2 linked regions of the Saccharobesus litoralis genome follow. The protein of the gene in region 1 interacts with the protein of each later gene in a pairwise test. Links are inferred from orthologs where the notes say so. Each region holds a gene or a part of one and is shown in the gene's direction. Other genes may lie near its edges.

What was found.
Region 2: the proteins of C2869_RS21135 (region 1) and mrcB interact in binary tests that used the Escherichia coli proteins (3 or more experiments, as listed by UniProt). The link is inferred for Saccharobesus litoralis from one-to-one orthologs.

Annotation. Positions count from the first base shown.
Region 1 is NZ_CP026604.1:5,511,263-5,516,014, reverse strand. What follows is about bases 1-2,999. They hold C2869_RS21135 (peptidoglycan D,D-transpeptidase FtsI family protein), read left to right. Parts: upstream 1-628; coding sequence 629-2,371; downstream 2,372-2,999. Other genes in these bases: C2869_RS21130 (UDP-N-acetylmuramoyl-L-alanyl-D-glutamate--2,6-diaminopimelate ligase), read left to right, coding at 2,364-2,999; ftsL (cell division protein FtsL), read left to right, coding at 303-632; rsmH (16S rRNA (cytosine(1402)-N(4))-methyltransferase RsmH), read left to right, coding at 1-310. In the rest of the region: more of C2869_RS21130, read left to right, coding at 3,000-3,890; C2869_RS21125 (UDP-N-acetylmuramoyl-tripeptide--D-alanyl-D-alanine ligase), read left to right, coding at 3,887-4,752. UniProt on the Escherichia coli protein: Essential cell division protein that catalyzes cross-linking of the peptidoglycan cell wall at the division septum. Required for localization of FtsN.
Region 2 is NZ_CP026604.1:3,264,316-3,275,559, forward strand. Bases 4,331-7,403 are described here. They hold mrcB (penicillin-binding protein 1B), read left to right. Parts: upstream 4,331-4,730; coding sequence 4,731-7,076; downstream 7,077-7,403. Other genes in these bases: hrpB (ATP-dependent helicase HrpB), read left to right, coding at 4,331-4,734; C2869_RS11660 (GIY-YIG nuclease family protein), read left to right, coding at 7,103-7,403. In the rest of the region: C2869_RS11640 (cytochrome b), read right to left, coding at 1-102; thpR (RNA 2',3'-cyclic phosphodiesterase), read right to left, coding at 1,650-2,279; more of hrpB, read left to right, coding at 2,281-4,330; more of C2869_RS11660, read left to right, coding at 7,404-7,420; C2869_RS11665 (D-sedoheptulose-7-phosphate isomerase), read left to right, coding at 7,539-8,126; bifunctional D-glycero-beta-D-manno-heptose-7-phosphate kinase/D-glycero-beta-D-manno-heptose 1-phosphate adenylyltransferase HldE, read left to right, coding at 8,126-9,574; gmhB (D-glycero-beta-D-manno-heptose 1,7-bisphosphate 7-phosphatase), read left to right, coding at 9,599-10,156; ubiquinone biosynthesis accessory factor UbiK, read left to right, coding at 10,207-10,485; C2869_RS11685 (FKBP-type peptidyl-prolyl cis-trans isomerase), read right to left, coding at 10,619-11,134; CAF17-like 4Fe-4S cluster assembly/insertion protein YgfZ, read right to left, coding at 11,131-11,244. UniProt on the Escherichia coli protein: Cell wall formation. Synthesis of cross-linked peptidoglycan from the lipid intermediates.

The DNA of each region.
Region 1 (4,752 bases):
TCAAGTTAATGGTGAACTAGATGCCATTAAACAAGCGTTAGCCAATTCGATTGATATTTTGGCACCGGGTGGCCGTTTGTCGGTGATTAGCTTCCATTCATTAGAAGATCGCATTGTTAAGCGCTTCATGGCTGAGCAAAGTAAGGCGAAAGCTGTGCCGCGCGGCTTGCCTGTTACTGATGATGAGTTGAGTAAGCATATTAAATTTAAAACCATAGGGAAGGCAATCAAGCCATCAGCGCAAGAAATTGAACTGAACACGCGCGCACGCAGTTCAGTACTGCGGATTGCCGAACGTTTAAGTGGCTAGCCGAGATAAGCAAGCCAAACAGCCAAATTTAGCCTGGCTGATTATTAAAGATTGGCTAGAACACAAGTTGGTTATTTTTCTTGTGTTGTGCGTCATGTCGAGTGCATACGCAGTGGTATATTTTGCTTGGAAAAACCGGCAATTAAATACAGAAGTACAAAAGTTACAAGATAAGCAAGATAGATTGGGTGTCGATTGGCGCCACATGTTACTTGAGCTAAATGCGTTGTCTGAGCATAGCCGAGTTGAGCAAATTGCAACGAAGCAATTAGAAATGAAACGCCCAGATAGGGCTGAAGAACGAATTATCGAACTTGAATGAATAAGCGAATTAATAAACAAAAGCAAGCTGTAGGGCGCTGGCGATTTTATGTCGTCTTTGGCGTGATCTTGCTTGTGTTTGCTTCAATTATTGCGCGAGCCGCTTACATTCAAGTGATCCAGCCTGATATGTTGCGTCAACAAGGTGATGCACGTACACATCGCTATTTAGCCGATCGCGTTCATCGTGGCATGATCAAAGATCGCAATGGTTTAGAACTCGCTATATCAGCGCCGGTTAACACTGTATTTGCCGATCCTGTGATTATCAAACGCCATAACGGTATGAGCCGAGAGCGAGAATGGCGAGCCTTAGCTGATGTATTAAAAACACCGGTTGAATCTTTGTTGGGCACGGTCAATGCCGCTATTGAAAAGCAACGGCGGTTTATATACTTAGGTCGTCAAATTACCCCTGCTATGGCTGAGTATGTCGATAAATTAGATATTCCCGGTGTTTACTTGCGTCCAGAGTCAAAGCGTTATTACCCGTATGGTGAAGTGAGTGCCCATATTGTCGGATTAACCAATATTGATGATGTGGGTATTGAAGGCATCGAGCGCTTATTTGATGGTGAGCTAACGGGTAAAAACGGTAAAAAACACGTGATGAAAGATGCACGTGGTCAAGTTATTAAAGTGTTGGCTGAAGAAGATGCGAGTCCAGCGCAAGACGTTACCTTATCGATTGATCAAGGTATTCAGGCCTTAGCTTATCAAGAGTTGAAAAAAGCCGTGCAGTATCATGATGCGGATTCTGGCTCTGTGGTGATGGTGGATGTCAACACAGGTGAGATACTCGCCATGGTTAATAGCCCGTCTTATAACCCGAATAATCGTCAAACCTATTCAGCTCGCAATGCACGTAATCGCGCAGTAACAGATGCCTACGAACCAGGCTCATCGATAAAACCTTTAGTGGTGTTGTCGGCTTTGGAATTTGGCTCAGTTGGCCCGAAAGATTTAATTGATACCTCACCAGGGCGTATGCGCATTGGCGGCCGTATTGTGCGTGATGGGCGTAATCACGGCAAAATGGATTTAGTGTCGATTTTACAAAAATCGAGCAATGTCGGTGTGACTAAACTCGCGCTTTCTATGCCAGCGCAAAATTATTTGGATACTTTTTATAACGCCGGTTTTGGCAATGATACCGGTAGTTTGATTATTGGCGAGAGTCAGGGGGTGCTGCATGATAGGCGGCGCTGGTCGGACTTTGAACTTGCCACTTTGTCGTTTGGTTACGGCTTGCAAGTGACGCCATTACAATTAGCGCGCTTTTACGCGACGGTAGCAGCTGGGGGCATTCAACGCCCTCTTTCCATTTTAAAGCGAGATACCGTACCTGAAGGCGAGCGAGTGTATGCGGCCAGTACCACACGTCAAGTCTTACGCATGATGGAAGAAGTGACTCGAGAAGGTGGTACGGGTACGCGAGCTGCGGTTGAAGGCTATCGAATTGCCGGTAAAACCGGAACCTCACGTAAAGCGATTGCAGGTGGTTACGGTAGTGATTATTACGCAACCTTTGCCGGAATTGCCCCAGTGAGTAAACCACGTATAGCTACCGTTGTGGTTATTGATAACCCTAAAGGTGATGAATATGGCGGAGGTGCGGTTGCCGCGCCTGTCTTTAGCCGAGTCGTGCAAGGTGCGATGCGCATTCTTAATGAATTACCGGATAACGAAAAAGACACAATCACCATTGCCAAGAGTCAGGGAGGAAAGCCAAGTGCCTAAATCCTTGACTATGCTCAATGACATTTGCCAAGTGAATTTGCCGAGTATTGCTTTTGAGCATTTGCATTTAGATTCACGCAAAGTTAATAACCAATCAGTATTTATCGCGCTAAAAGGCGCTCAATTTGATGGTCGTAATTTTATTGCTAAGGCGGTTCAGCAAGGTGCTGTCGCTGTTCTAGCGGATGCAGATGAATCGTCGCAGCATGGGGTTAGACAAACCGTAAATTCAGTGCCCGTCATTTTTATTTGGCGTTTATCACACCTACAAGCTGACATTGCGGCCTGCGTCAGTCAAGCCGATATTGCTGAATTAGCCTTGATTGGTGTTACAGGAACCAATGGTAAAACAACAGTGGCGAATATGGTTTTTCAAGCCTTGTTGTTGCTGGATCGAGACGCGGCTTATGTTGGTACTTTAGGTGTGCAAACCAAGCATAAATTACAACCACTGTTAAATACCACACCGGTTGCCATTGAGTTACATGATTTATTGACGGCTATTGCTAAGCAGCAAGATGTTTGTTGTTTAGAGGTATCAAGCCATGCTTTGGCTGAGCAACGTATCAAGGGTTTGGCTTTTCAGGTTACCGCGTTTACTAATTTGTCGCATGACCATTTAGATTTTCATGGCGATATGCAAGGTTATTTTGCGGCTAAAACAAAATTGTTTAGTGACTACGAGAGCGCAGATGTTGTCATTAATTTAGATTGCTCTTGGGGCCAAAAGTTAGCTCATCAAGTCATGAGTGGAGCAAAGTCGGTGCGGGTTGTTAGTCGAGTGGCTAGTGATGAAAACAGTTATTTTTTAAATCAAACCAATCCGCACGGGCGATATCTGATAGTTACCCAAGCTGACGCTAAAGCCGATGGTTTTGAATTATCTATTAGCTCAGAAAGTGAAACCGCATCTTTATTTTTACCTTTTTATGGTGATTTTAATATTGAGAATGCGTTGGTTGCCATGGCGTGTTTATTGGAAATGAATTACTCGCTTGCCGATATTGCAAAGGCTTTTGCGCAAGTTAAACCGATAGCAGGTCGTATGGAACATTTTGGGAAAAACAGTCAACCTAATGTGATTGTTGATTTTGCTCATACTCCAGACGGTTTAGAAAAGGCCTTAGTGGCTTGTCGCCGTCATTTGACCGAGCAAGGGCAATTGTTTGTGGTTTTTGGTTGTGGTGGTGATCGCGATACAGATAAGCGGCCTGTGATGGGGCAAATTGCCGCTAAGTATGCAGATAAAATCTTTGTTACTAATGACAACTCGCGTTCTGAGTCACCTGAATTAATCGCTAAAGCTATTTTAAAGGGCATAAGCGACCAAGATAAGCAAAAAGTTGTTGTTGAGTTAGACCGCAAATTGGCTATTCAGTCGGCCGTGCAAGCGGCACAAGCGCAAGACATTATTTTGGTTGCCGGTAAAGGTCATGAAACAACCCAAGAAATAGCAGGGATAAAGCACGCTTACAATGAACGAGAGTATGTGCAACAACTCATGGAGCAAGCCGCATGATTAATTTATCTCTGTTAGCTATTGCTGAAATGACATCAGGGCAACTGAAAGGCTCAGATCACCAGATCCATCAAGTCAGTACCGATACTCGCCGAATTGAAACAGGCTCCTTGTTTGTTGCATTAAAAGGTGAGCGCTTTGACGCGCATGCGTTTATTGAACAAGCGGTTAGCGCTGGCGCTAGTGCCGTAGTGGTTGAACATGAAGTTGACGCGGATGTCGCGCAAATTATTGTCGATGATACGCGAGTGGCGCTAGGCAAAATAGCCAAAGGTGTTAAAGCCCTGTGTGATGTTAAAACAATCGCAATAACAGGCAGTTGTGGCAAAACCACAGTTAAAGAATTATTACAGTCTATATGTCAGCTAGCCGGCAATACGTTGGCAACTAAAGGTAATTTGAACAACGATATTGGTGTGCCTTTAACCCTATTAGAGCTCACCGCTGAGCATGAATATGCTGTGGTTGAGCTAGGCGCTAATCATATTGGTGAAATAGCTTACAGTGTCGATTTAGTTAAACCTGATGTTGCTTTAGTTAACAATGTGTCGGGTGCGCATTTAGAAGGCTTTGGCTCACTCAGTGGTGTGGCGCAAGCAAAGGGTGAAATTTATAGCGGCTTGTCTGAAAGTGGCAAAGCGGTTGTCAATTATGATTGCGAATTTAAACAGCAATGGCAAAGCCGTTTGGCTCAACTAAACGTCACTTTGTTTAGCCTGCAAAACGAACAAGCCGATTTGTATGCCAGTAACATGAGTATGAATGCCTTTGCTAGCCAGTTTGAACTGAATTTTCAAGGTCAAGGCTATGCCATTAATTTGCAATTACCGGGAGCTCACAACATCGCAAATGCGTTGGCAGC
Region 2 (11,244 bases), 2.2 Mb from region 1 along the record:
ATAATTGAGATCAACCATCCAAGTGCCTAGAGCAAACAGGCTTAATAGGATTATCGCACTTAGCCAATGCAATATGCGGGTTAAAATTGAGTATTTAGTCATGCCTACCGATTGCCGCAAATAATTTAATCAAAACTATATACGATTAAATCGGTAAAAAAGTGCAATGTATAGTTTAAATTTTTGATTTAATTACATATATGGTTATATCACTGCGGCAGCGTGAATGATGGGGTGTTATCTTTAAAGAGGAGGCGCGTTCATCATACCTGATGTAAAATCCGTGTTTAACGCGCTTAATAAATGTATTTGTATCGTCCTAATACTTCTTCCATGATACTCCTTTATGCAACCTTGCTTCTGTCTTCCTATGACTAAATCCTTATCCCAATCCTTCTTTTCATGTTGTCCTTTTGCTCAAACTCCTTGAGTATTCCGTTAAGCTGTCCTGCTTCTACATTCCATTGCTTAATCCAACTGTATCCTAGTCAATCCTGACTTTGTCCATTATTTCCTGAGCTTCCTGCTAAAGCCTTTCCTAGGCTGTATCCTGCTTTGTCCTGAATTTATTACCTTATTACCAAACCGTGTCTTACTTCCTCAAATGCCGTCCTAGCACCTTTTCGACGATGATTAGTGTATTAAATTCGTTTTTTATTGCCATCATGTTTAATCAATAAAAATAGTCGTCATTAAGGTTTCATAATTTAAATTGGCAGATAAGGTAATGAAATAAAAGGCTATTTTAAATTTTTTATGGTGTGGGACGTCAGATCTTTCCCGATTTTCCTACGTAAATGTGAGATATTTCTTACATTGCTACCTGCATATAACGCAATTGGTAATATTTTACCGCGTTAATAGCAATATCAACTATGTGATTTTAAAAATTCAGATGACTAAAGGTAAGTTATAAACAAACTGTAGTGACTCGGAAAATGAGTCATTGGAGGAAATCATTAGCAATGAAAGGGGATAAACACAATGTGAAATGAAAATGATAGAAATGAGGTAGCTTATATTGAGGCGCGCTCATCAACCTTGATGAAAAATATCCTGTATATACGCGCTAACTCAAAAAGCCCTTATGTTACATCCTATAACGAAACAGCAGCCATGCTGTCACCATTGTTATCCATTCGTGTCCTTGACGCATCCAATGCTTGGTTTCTTGTTCTATCCTGTTAACAATGACTGGTCATCCAAACCAGACCCCATCCATATCGGTTTTTTGTCCGTGGTTTGCTTCATGCAAACATTTTCCTTTTGCTTTCCTAGCGATTGCATCCTGCAATTACCTTCCTTGTTGTTCCATTTTTCCCTACTGTCCTTAGCTAACCGCTTCCTACGGTTGTTCCTATTCCTGTTACCTAATTTTTCCTTAATGCCGATTGTCCTTGAATTGCTTTCCTAGCACCGTTTCGACATGAATAAGTCTATGTTATTGAAACTTTTTTACTAGGCCACCATAACCAAAAAATAGTGATTGTATCATTAGTGTTTTGAAATAAATCAACGTAAGTTTATGTAAAATATAGTTATTTTTTGTTTTGTGTAGTTAAATTCAAGTTGAATTAACCTAGTTATCTTACGATTTTGTGAGATATTACTTACAAAGGGTTGGGATAAAATATATGCATCACTCAAATTTAGTGTTTAGGTTCTAAGCGGAAGCTATTTAAAATTTGGTATTTACTTCCATCAGAATTTGGTTGTGATTGATACAAATGAAATTGATTAACAGACCAAAGCCATTCAGGCGGAGGATCTAACAAAGGTAGTGATTTAACTTTACGAAAAAGGCTAACATGGGGTTGATAACTTGCGTGAAGAGTATATTGGATACGTCTATTTAGCTCGGGGAATTGTTGTGCAATAGTTTGGTTAATAACGTCAAATAGATGTAAATGACTGGGGCTGCAACTTGTAGATAGGTATAAAACTTGTGGTTTTATAAACAAATTAAGAGCTTGTGTTGCAATAGTAAAAAAGTGAACGGGTAAATGAGATAGGCACGTGGATAATTCGTTTACCTCTTTATCATTAAGGCAACCTAAAAACCTTAACGTCACATGTAAATCATTTTGGTGAACAGCCTGCCAGCGAGTATGTTCATATACAGAAAACGCTTGTCTTCGCCATTGGCTTATTGCGAGAGAGATGTCTTTTGGTACTTGGATACCAATAAAAAAGCGCTTCTGATAATTGTCCTGTTTCATACCTGTTAATTTAACCAGTTTTGGCCTAAGATAGCGGCCACCTAAGGTTAGTTTTCCCAATGTGCTTTTGTTACCTATAGAGTCTAGCTTTTCTGAGATAAAGCAAGCCATTTCTCTTGATAACCAATTGATTATTCAAGCCCCCCCTGGTGCTGGTAAATCAACTTGGTTGCCCTTGCAATTATTAACGCAAAATGTGGTTGCGGGTAAAATTTTATTGCTTGAACCAAGGCGTGTTGCTGCCCGTTCAGTAGCCAATTATATGTCGAGCTGCTTGAATGAAAAAGTCGGTGAGACAATAGGGTTGCGAATGCGCGGGCAAACGCAAGTGTCTGCCGCGACCCGCTTAGAGGTGGTAACGGAAGGGGTGCTTACCCGTATGTTGCAAAGTGATCCAGAGCTAAGCGGTTACGATTTAATTTTGTTTGATGAGTTTCACGAGCGTTCATTGCAAGCCGATATGGCGTTTGCCTTTGCGTATGAAGTTCAGCAAGGTTTACGAGATGATTTAAAGCTCGTTTTGATGTCCGCGACATTAGATTTGCCACTAGCGCAAAAAATATTACCCGCAGCCAAATTGATCCAAACAGAAGGTCGTCAATTTCCTGTTGAGGTTGCGTATCGGCCTATGGGCAGAATGTCATGGCAAGACAAGCTGATACAGGTCGTGCGTGAGGCATTAGATCAACAGGGAAATATATTAGTGTTTTTACCTGGTATTGGTGAAATCAATCGAGCGCAGCGCGCATTGATGCCTATTCTGCCAGCAGACATTGTTTGTCAGAGTTTACATGGCCAGCTTGCTTTAAATGACCAGCAACAAATTTTAAGTTTGGATGAGCAAGGAAGGCGAAAGTTGGTATTGTCGACCAATATTGCAGAAACCAGTTTAACTATTCCGGGCATTAAAATTGTGATTGACTGCGGTACACATAAGCGAGTGCGATTTAATCCCAAAAATGGTTTTAGTACATTATTTACCGAGCGGATATCTCAGGCGTCAGCAGAGCAACGCAAGGGGCGCGCAGGGCGGATCGAAGCGGGGATAGCTTATCGGCTTTGGTCACGAGATGAACAGCAAAGAATGCGCACACAATACCCAGCTGAGATAGAAACAGCAGATATTAGCGAAGTGTACCTAGAGTTACTTAACTGGGGAGCCCAAAGTTTTACCGAGCTCAATTGGCCAACACTTCCTAGTGATAGCCAAATTAACCTAGCTATTAGTTATTTGAAACAACAAGGGTTGATAACCGAGCAATTGGGGAAAAACAAGCTTACCTTGTTAGGCCAACGTATAGCTTCACAAGGTTTACCTATTGATATCGCGTTAGTTCGTCAGCAAGCGAACTATTCTTCTCAAGTGCTCGCGGCTTGGTTGTTTGAACAAATGCCTCGAGGTCAGGTGGGACGAGATGATATTAACGTGATAAATCAGATCCAATCGAGTTATAAATACTACTCCAACATTAAAGGTTTGCTTAAACGCTGGCGAACTAGCGATAAGTATACGCCTAATCACATCATTCCAGATGAGCTAGTGCAAGCAGCCTTGGTGGCTTATCCTATGCGAGTGGCCAAAAAACGCGGTGCAGGATATCTAATGGCCTCAGGTACTGCGGTTTCAGTTCCTGCCGAAAGTCATATAAGTCAAGACATTGAATTTATCCTTGTTCTAGGCGCTAGCTTTTCCGATAAGCAAGCTTCCGGTGTGATCCGCCAATACCTAGCATTAACCAAGCAAAATGTTGCTGAATATATTGAACCTGCAGCTAATTTAACAACCCATTTAGAAATAAATAATAAAAGTGGTCAATTGCAGTTTTATGAAGTTGTGCGTTATGGCAACTTGGAGTTAGACAAACGTTTAATGACATCTAAACCCAGTACCCAGCAACTGCAACAAGCTTGGTTGGAATATATTCAAAACCAAGGGTTTAAAGAGTTTAAGCAATGTGAAAAGCTGCAGCAGTTATTGGCTCGGTTGCGTTTAGCTAATCAAATTAATTCGACATTATTTCCTAGTGTAGTCACTAGCGACGAGTTACAAAACAACGCGCAACATTGGTTTGGTCTACATTTAACGCAAATAAAGAATCTGCAACAATTATTGAATTTAGATTTGATAAGCTGTGTTACCAGTGGCTTACAATATGAACAGCAAAGCTGGTTGAAACAGGCATTACCTAGCCAATGGCAAACACAGGATGGTAATCATTATCGACTGGACTATGCAGGGGAGCACCCAGTTAAAACCAGTTTACGATTGCAATCTTGTTATGGAATACAACAGCATCCTTGTGTTGCTGATGGTAAAATAGCAATAACACTGGAGTTATTATCGCCAGCGCAACGTCCCATTCAAACGACTAACGATATCAATAGTTTTTGGTTAGGTAGTTATAAAGACGTGCAAAAAGACATGAAAAGTCGATACCCCAAGCATTTTTGGCCAGACGAACCACAACATGCTGAACCGGGATTACAAACTAAAAGACAAAGGACTAACTCGTGAGTAAACAAATGATCCAGCCAAGGCGATCTTGGCCTGTGCGTTGTTGCTTTTTTCTCATTAAACTCAGCTTAGTTTTTATTTGTATTTTGGCGTTTTGGGGCATCTATTTAGATGCACAAATTGAACGCAAATTTGATGGTAATAAATGGCAATTGCCCATCGAAGTATTGGGTGCTCCTATGATGTTCACAACGGGAGACGCAATTAATGCTAACGCGTTGCAGGAATATTTGGGGCGGTTAAATTACCGTAAGGTTAAGCAGGTGCGTCAGCCGGGGGATTATAGTTTTACATTACAAAGTATTGTAGTTTACCGACGCGCATTTGACTACGCTGTGGCAAAACAGCAGGTTGAGCAACAACAATCGGCCACTTTGCTCAAAGTTGATTTTCAACAAAACCGTATAAAGCGGGTAACAGATTTGACGATAAATTCGACTGTTACCGCATTTCGATTAGAGCCCTATGTGATTGACAGGTTACAAACGTCTACTTTAGAAGATCGTGATTTTATTGCATTGGCTGATTTTCCTGAACTTTTTAAAGAAACCTTACTGTTAGTCGAAGACAGGCATTTTTATCAACATCATGGCGTATCTCCGCTAGCCATTATTCGAGCATTGCTGCAAAACATAAAAGCAGGTCGTACAGTGCAAGGTGGAAGTACATTAACTCAACAGTTAGTTAAAAATATGTTTTTAACTAACGAGCGGAGCCTGTGGCGTAAGTTAAAAGAAGCTTATATAGCGTTATTACTGGATGCACAATACAGTAAAGAAGAGATTTTAGAAGCGTATGTTAACGAAGTTTATTTAGGACAAAATTACGCGCGAGGGGTTCATGGCTTTGGCTTAGCTGCGCAGTTTTATTTTGGTAAAAATGTAAATGAACTCGCACCTGACGAAATAGCGCTGCTGGTTGGTATTGTTAAAGGTCCGTCTTATTATAACCCAAGAAACAAAGCGCGTATTGCGCTTGAACGACGAGATTTAATATTACGTTTAATGGTGGAAAATCGCTTACTGAGTCGAGAGCAGTACGAATTGAATGTGGTAAAGCCGTTGAAAATTATTGATTTGGCAAAAGTGTCAAGCGGTCGATATGCCAGTTACATGACGCAGGTAAAGCAAGAACTCAAATTACTGTTAAAAGAAAAAGCGCATCAATTTAATGGATTAAAAGTCTACACTCATTTTGACCCTGTCGCCCAGCGTCGTGCGCAGTTATCAATTGATAAACAGCTGCCTTTGCTAGAGTCTAAGAAGCAAGTGAGTGATTTGCAAACCGCTGTCGTGTTAGTTGACAGCTCAACTGGTGGGATCAAAGCTATTATTGGTGATAAACAAGCCCACTACAATGGTTTTAATCGAGCCTTATATACTCAACGCAATATAGGCTCGTTAGTGAAACCGGCCATTTATTTAGCCGCGCTTCGTCAACCAGAAAAATATGGCTTAGCCACGTTAATAGATGATAAACCTATTACCCTAACCAGTGATCTAGGAAAAGTTTGGCAACCACATAATTATGATAAAACCTTCTTACAGCAAGTAACATTACTTGACGCTTTAGTGACAAGTCGTAATGTACCGGCGGTTAATTTGGGAATGCGCCTTGGTTTAAGTTCAGTGTCACAACAATTGCAAGAGTTGGGGGCCTATTCACCTATTCCGCAGTATCCAGCCATGTTGTTAGGCTCGGTTTCAATGGCGCCGATTGAAGTTGCTCAAGTTTATCAGCCGCTTGCCAATCAAGGGTATAAGTTTTCACTTAATGCTGTGATAGGCGTGTATTTTCAGGGTAAAAAAGTGGCGGAAAATAAGACAGCAAAAAGCCAAGTTTTGACTGCTGAAAGCGCGTACTTAATCAATTATGCCATGCAAGAAATTACGCGCAAAGGTACCGCGCGCTGGTTGGGTAATATGTATAGTCAAACTCGATTTGCAGGTAAAACGGGTACGACAAACGAATTACGTGATTCTTGGTTTGTTGGTTATGATCAGAACGAGTTGGCGGTGATTTGGGTAGGCAAAGATGATAATACCAGTACTCAGTTGACCGGTTCGTCAGGCGCTTTACGTATTTTTGGTGAATATCAAAAGCAACGTCAACCTGTCAGTTTAGTGGTTCCTAAACCACAAAGTATAGCGATGCGCTACTTCAGCAGTGACTCTGGATATCATGTCGATCCTGGTTGTCCTGATACTTTGTTATTACCTGTTATTGAATATGGGTTGGCTGCGCCAATTGCCTGTGAAGATGCGCCGAGTATTGAAGAAGTTATTGCCGCCCCGAACAAGCCGCAAGAAAAATCTTGGCTTGACGATTTATTGGGTTGGTAAGTGTGACGGTAAAGGAAATTGAAAAAATGAACATTTCACTTGCTAGGTTAGATGCAAGAGAAAAGTGGAGTGTATATTTGATTTTGGCGAGCGACACGAGCTTATATTGTGGGATCACCAATGATGTTGAACGGCGTTTTAAACAACATCAAACCGGTAAGGGCGCTAAATACTTTAGAGGCCGCCAACCTGTGAAAGTCGCTTGGCAACTTAATAATTTAACTCATCGTCAGGCTGCAGCAATCGAGCCTAAAATCAAAAAGTTAAGCCGTAAACGCAAATGTCAGTTGGTTAATCAACAATCAAATTATTCTGAGTTAGAACAAATTTTAGCGACAAAATAACAGAATATTTGTCGCCAGCCTCATGCATTCTGCGCTGCCAATTGATATAGTTAGTCAATTGATATTTAGTGTGGCAGTGATGTTGAAGCGCTGCCATCTTTCAAGTAAGAAATCATATATGACTGATTTGCAGCAACTATTTGAGCGTAATTTACAAGCGCATCAAGATGTTTTTGCTAAACTTCCGGTGCTTGCTCCGCAAATATCTCAGTTGACTCAACGTTGTTATCAAGCGTTGCAGCAGGGCGGAAAAATTCTTTTCATGGGAAATGGCGGCAGTGCAGCTGACAGCCAACATCTTGCGGCTGAGTTTGTCGTTCGTTATAAAAAAGAACGCAGAGCTTTAGCCTCTATTGCACTCACTACAGACACATCTATCTTAACCGCAGGGGGTAATGACTATGGTTTTAACCAAGTTTTTGCTCGCCAAGTTGAGGCGCTCGCTAAGCCTGAAGACATTGTTATAGGCATTACAACGTCAGGTCAAAGCCCTAATATTAATTTAGCGTTGGAAGCGGCTAATAATATTGGTGCATATAGTGTTGCGTTTACTGGGCGTGACGGCGGTGCGGTTAAAGATATAGCGCAATTGAGTTTAATTGTTCCCAGTGATGTGACCGCCCATATTCAAGAAGCGCATATTTTTATTGGTCATTATATCTGTGAAGCGATTGACGAATTAGTGACAGCGGGATCAGATAGCTAATGGAATTGAGTTATTTTCAACGTTTATCACAAGCCAATATTTTGGTGGTTGGTGATGTTATGCTGGACCGCTACTGGCAAGGTGATACGTCGCGTATTTCACCTGAAGCGCCAGTTCCAGTTGTTAAAGTGGCGAGCTGCCAAGATAAAGTCGGTGGCGCAGCCAACGTTGCGCGTAATATTGCTCATTTAGATGGCAAAGTTGGCTTACTTGGCATTATTGGCACGGATGAAAATGGTGAAATTTTAAAGCAACAGCTTATTAAAGATAACATTGACTCACAGTTAGTTGAGCAGCCGGAACAGCCTACGATAACTAAGCTACGTGTATTGAGTCGTCAGCAACAAGTGGTTCGTTTAGATTTTGAGCAAACATTTAGTTTGCAAGCCGCCAATGCGTTGCAAGCAAAGTTTAAGCAAGTTGTAGCCAATTATGATTGCGTGGTATTTTCGGACTACAATAAAGGCTCCTTAGCCCACGTCACATCAATGATAGCTGATGCGCGAGCATTGGGTAAATTAGTCTTAGTCGACCCTAAAGCTAAAGATCTATCCAAATATGCGAAAGCCAGTTATGTCACGCCAAACCTGAAAGAATTTATTGATGCTGGTGGTGAATCGGGTTCTGAAGACGCGATAGCACAGAGTGTACGTGGAATAATCGCCCAGCATAATATCGATAATATGTTACTGACTCGTAGTGAGCAGGGCATGTCGTTAATTAATGCCCAGCACAAGGTCGATTTACCTGCTCAGGTGTTGGAAGTGAACGATGTAACAGGTGCTGGCGATACGGTTATTGCAACTTTGGCCTGTTTCCTAACGGTTGGTGCTGAGCCTGCCTTAGCCGCTAAACTTGCCAATTTAGCTGCCGGCATTGTTGTGGGTAAATTAGGTGCCGCTTGTGTGACCCCAGAGGAGCTAATGCGTCGTGTTAATCAAACTCGGGATAAGGCTCAACAACATTATCAAGTGCCATTTGAAGATGTGTTACAACATATTGAATTTGCCCGTCAGTGTGGCGAAAAAATCGTTTTTACTAATGGTTGTTTTGATATATTGCATGCGGGCCATGTATCTTATTTAGAACAAGCACGAGCCTTAGGTGATAGATTAGTACTGGGTTTAAATACTGACGAAAGCATTCGCCGTTTAAAAGGTGAGGGCCGTCCAGTTAACCCGTTAGCGCAACGCGCTACCGTGATGACAGCATTACAAGCCGTTGATTGGGTTATCCCTTTTGGCGAAGTCAATGGCAACGAATATGATGATACACCGTACGATTTGATCAAACAGGTTAAGCCTGACGTATTAGTGAAGGGTGGGGATTATACGCCTGATACCATTGTTGGCGCTGATATAGTTTGGGATAATGGCGGTGAAGTGAAAGTAATTGAGTTTGTTGATGGTTGCTCCACAACGAATATCATTAACAAGATTAAAAATTAGCTTGGGTGTTTGCGTGTGATTAACTTGGCTAAAAATAAAGCTCTGTTTCTTGACCGAGACGGGGTTATTAACTTTGATCATGGCTATGTTAGCCAGATAGATCAATTTGAATTTATAGACGGTATTTTTGAAATATGCCAAGCCGCTCAAGCTAAGGGCTATTCGTTGATTATCGTCACCAATCAATCTGGTATTGGGCGAGGCTATTTTTCACAGCATGATTTTGACGTATTAACCGAATGGATGGTTGATCAATTTGCTGCTAATGATGTGCAAATTAATGACATTATGTTTTGCCCGCATCACCCTGAAAAAGCGGTTAATGAATACAAAACAGATTGTGATTGTCGTAAGCCTAAACCAGGTATGATCCTAGAAGCGGCACAACGGCAAGGTATAAATATAGCTAAGTCGATAATGATTGGCGATAAAATATCCGATATGAAAGCCGCAGATTTAGCTGGGGTAGGTACTCGTATTTTACTCGACTCTCACTATAGTCGAGGTCAAGATGATCTCGGACTAGCAACACATCGTATCGAAGCCTTAAATGAAATATTTAATTTAGGTGTATTGAATTAGTGCGCAACCCTTAGGAAGCGTAGCGTTAAACTCTTATTGAAAATTTTCTTATGATAGATACCAAAAAACTCGAAGAAATTGCTAAGCAAGTGACAGATAACTTGCCCACTGGGGTTAAAAAATTTGCAGAAGAAGTGGAAGATAAAACTAAGCAAGTTTTGCAAAGCCAGTTAAATAAGCTTGATATGGTGAGTCGCGAAGAGTTTGATGTACAAACTCGGGTATTGATGCGCACTCGTGAAAAATTAGTAGACTTGGAAGCGAAAGTTGCAGAGTTAGAGCAGAAAATAGTCGCTGGTGCCTCAAGTAAAATTGAGCAGCAAGATTAGCAGTCTGCTATTAATAGATTAAAGAGAAAAGCCCAAACAGGTTATCGGTTTGGGCTTTTTATTAATTTAAACGTTTATTTAAAATTGATTGTTACGCCAATCTAAACTGATAACTAACCTCAACTCTGGTTAATTAGTGCTTATTACTACTACAACCTGAATCATTGCAGCAGCTTGCTTTTTCTTGATGTACATGGCCGTGCTTGATTTCTTCTTCGGTTGCTGCTCGCACATCAACAATTTCAACGTCAAACTCAAGATCAATACCCGCTAACGGATGATTGCCATCAACTGTGACCGTATCTTCTGCTACGTCAACTACGATCACTGTTTGCTCGCCACCGTCTGTACTGGCACGTAGTTGCATACCAATATGTATTTGGTCTTCAAACCCTTCAAACATGGAAAGTGGTACTTCTTGAACAAAGCCGTCGTGTCTTTCGCCATAAGCATTTTCAGCATCTACAGCCACGCTAAACTTTTCACCGGCTTGGCGATCGGTCAATGCTTCCTCTAAGCCTTTAATTAAAAAACCTTGACCTTGTAGGAAAACCAGTGGCTCACCATCGAAAGAACTGTCTATGTCCGTTCCTTCTTTGTCTTTAACTAAATAATGTAAGGTTACCACTGAGTTGTTTGCTATTTTCATTCTGATGCCTTGTATTCAAGAGTGTAAGGCAGTTCACTTAACGTGAATTGACTTGTATCTTGGTTTTTTAACTTAAGTTGAGTATTTAAATCTAAATCTGCTGCACATAC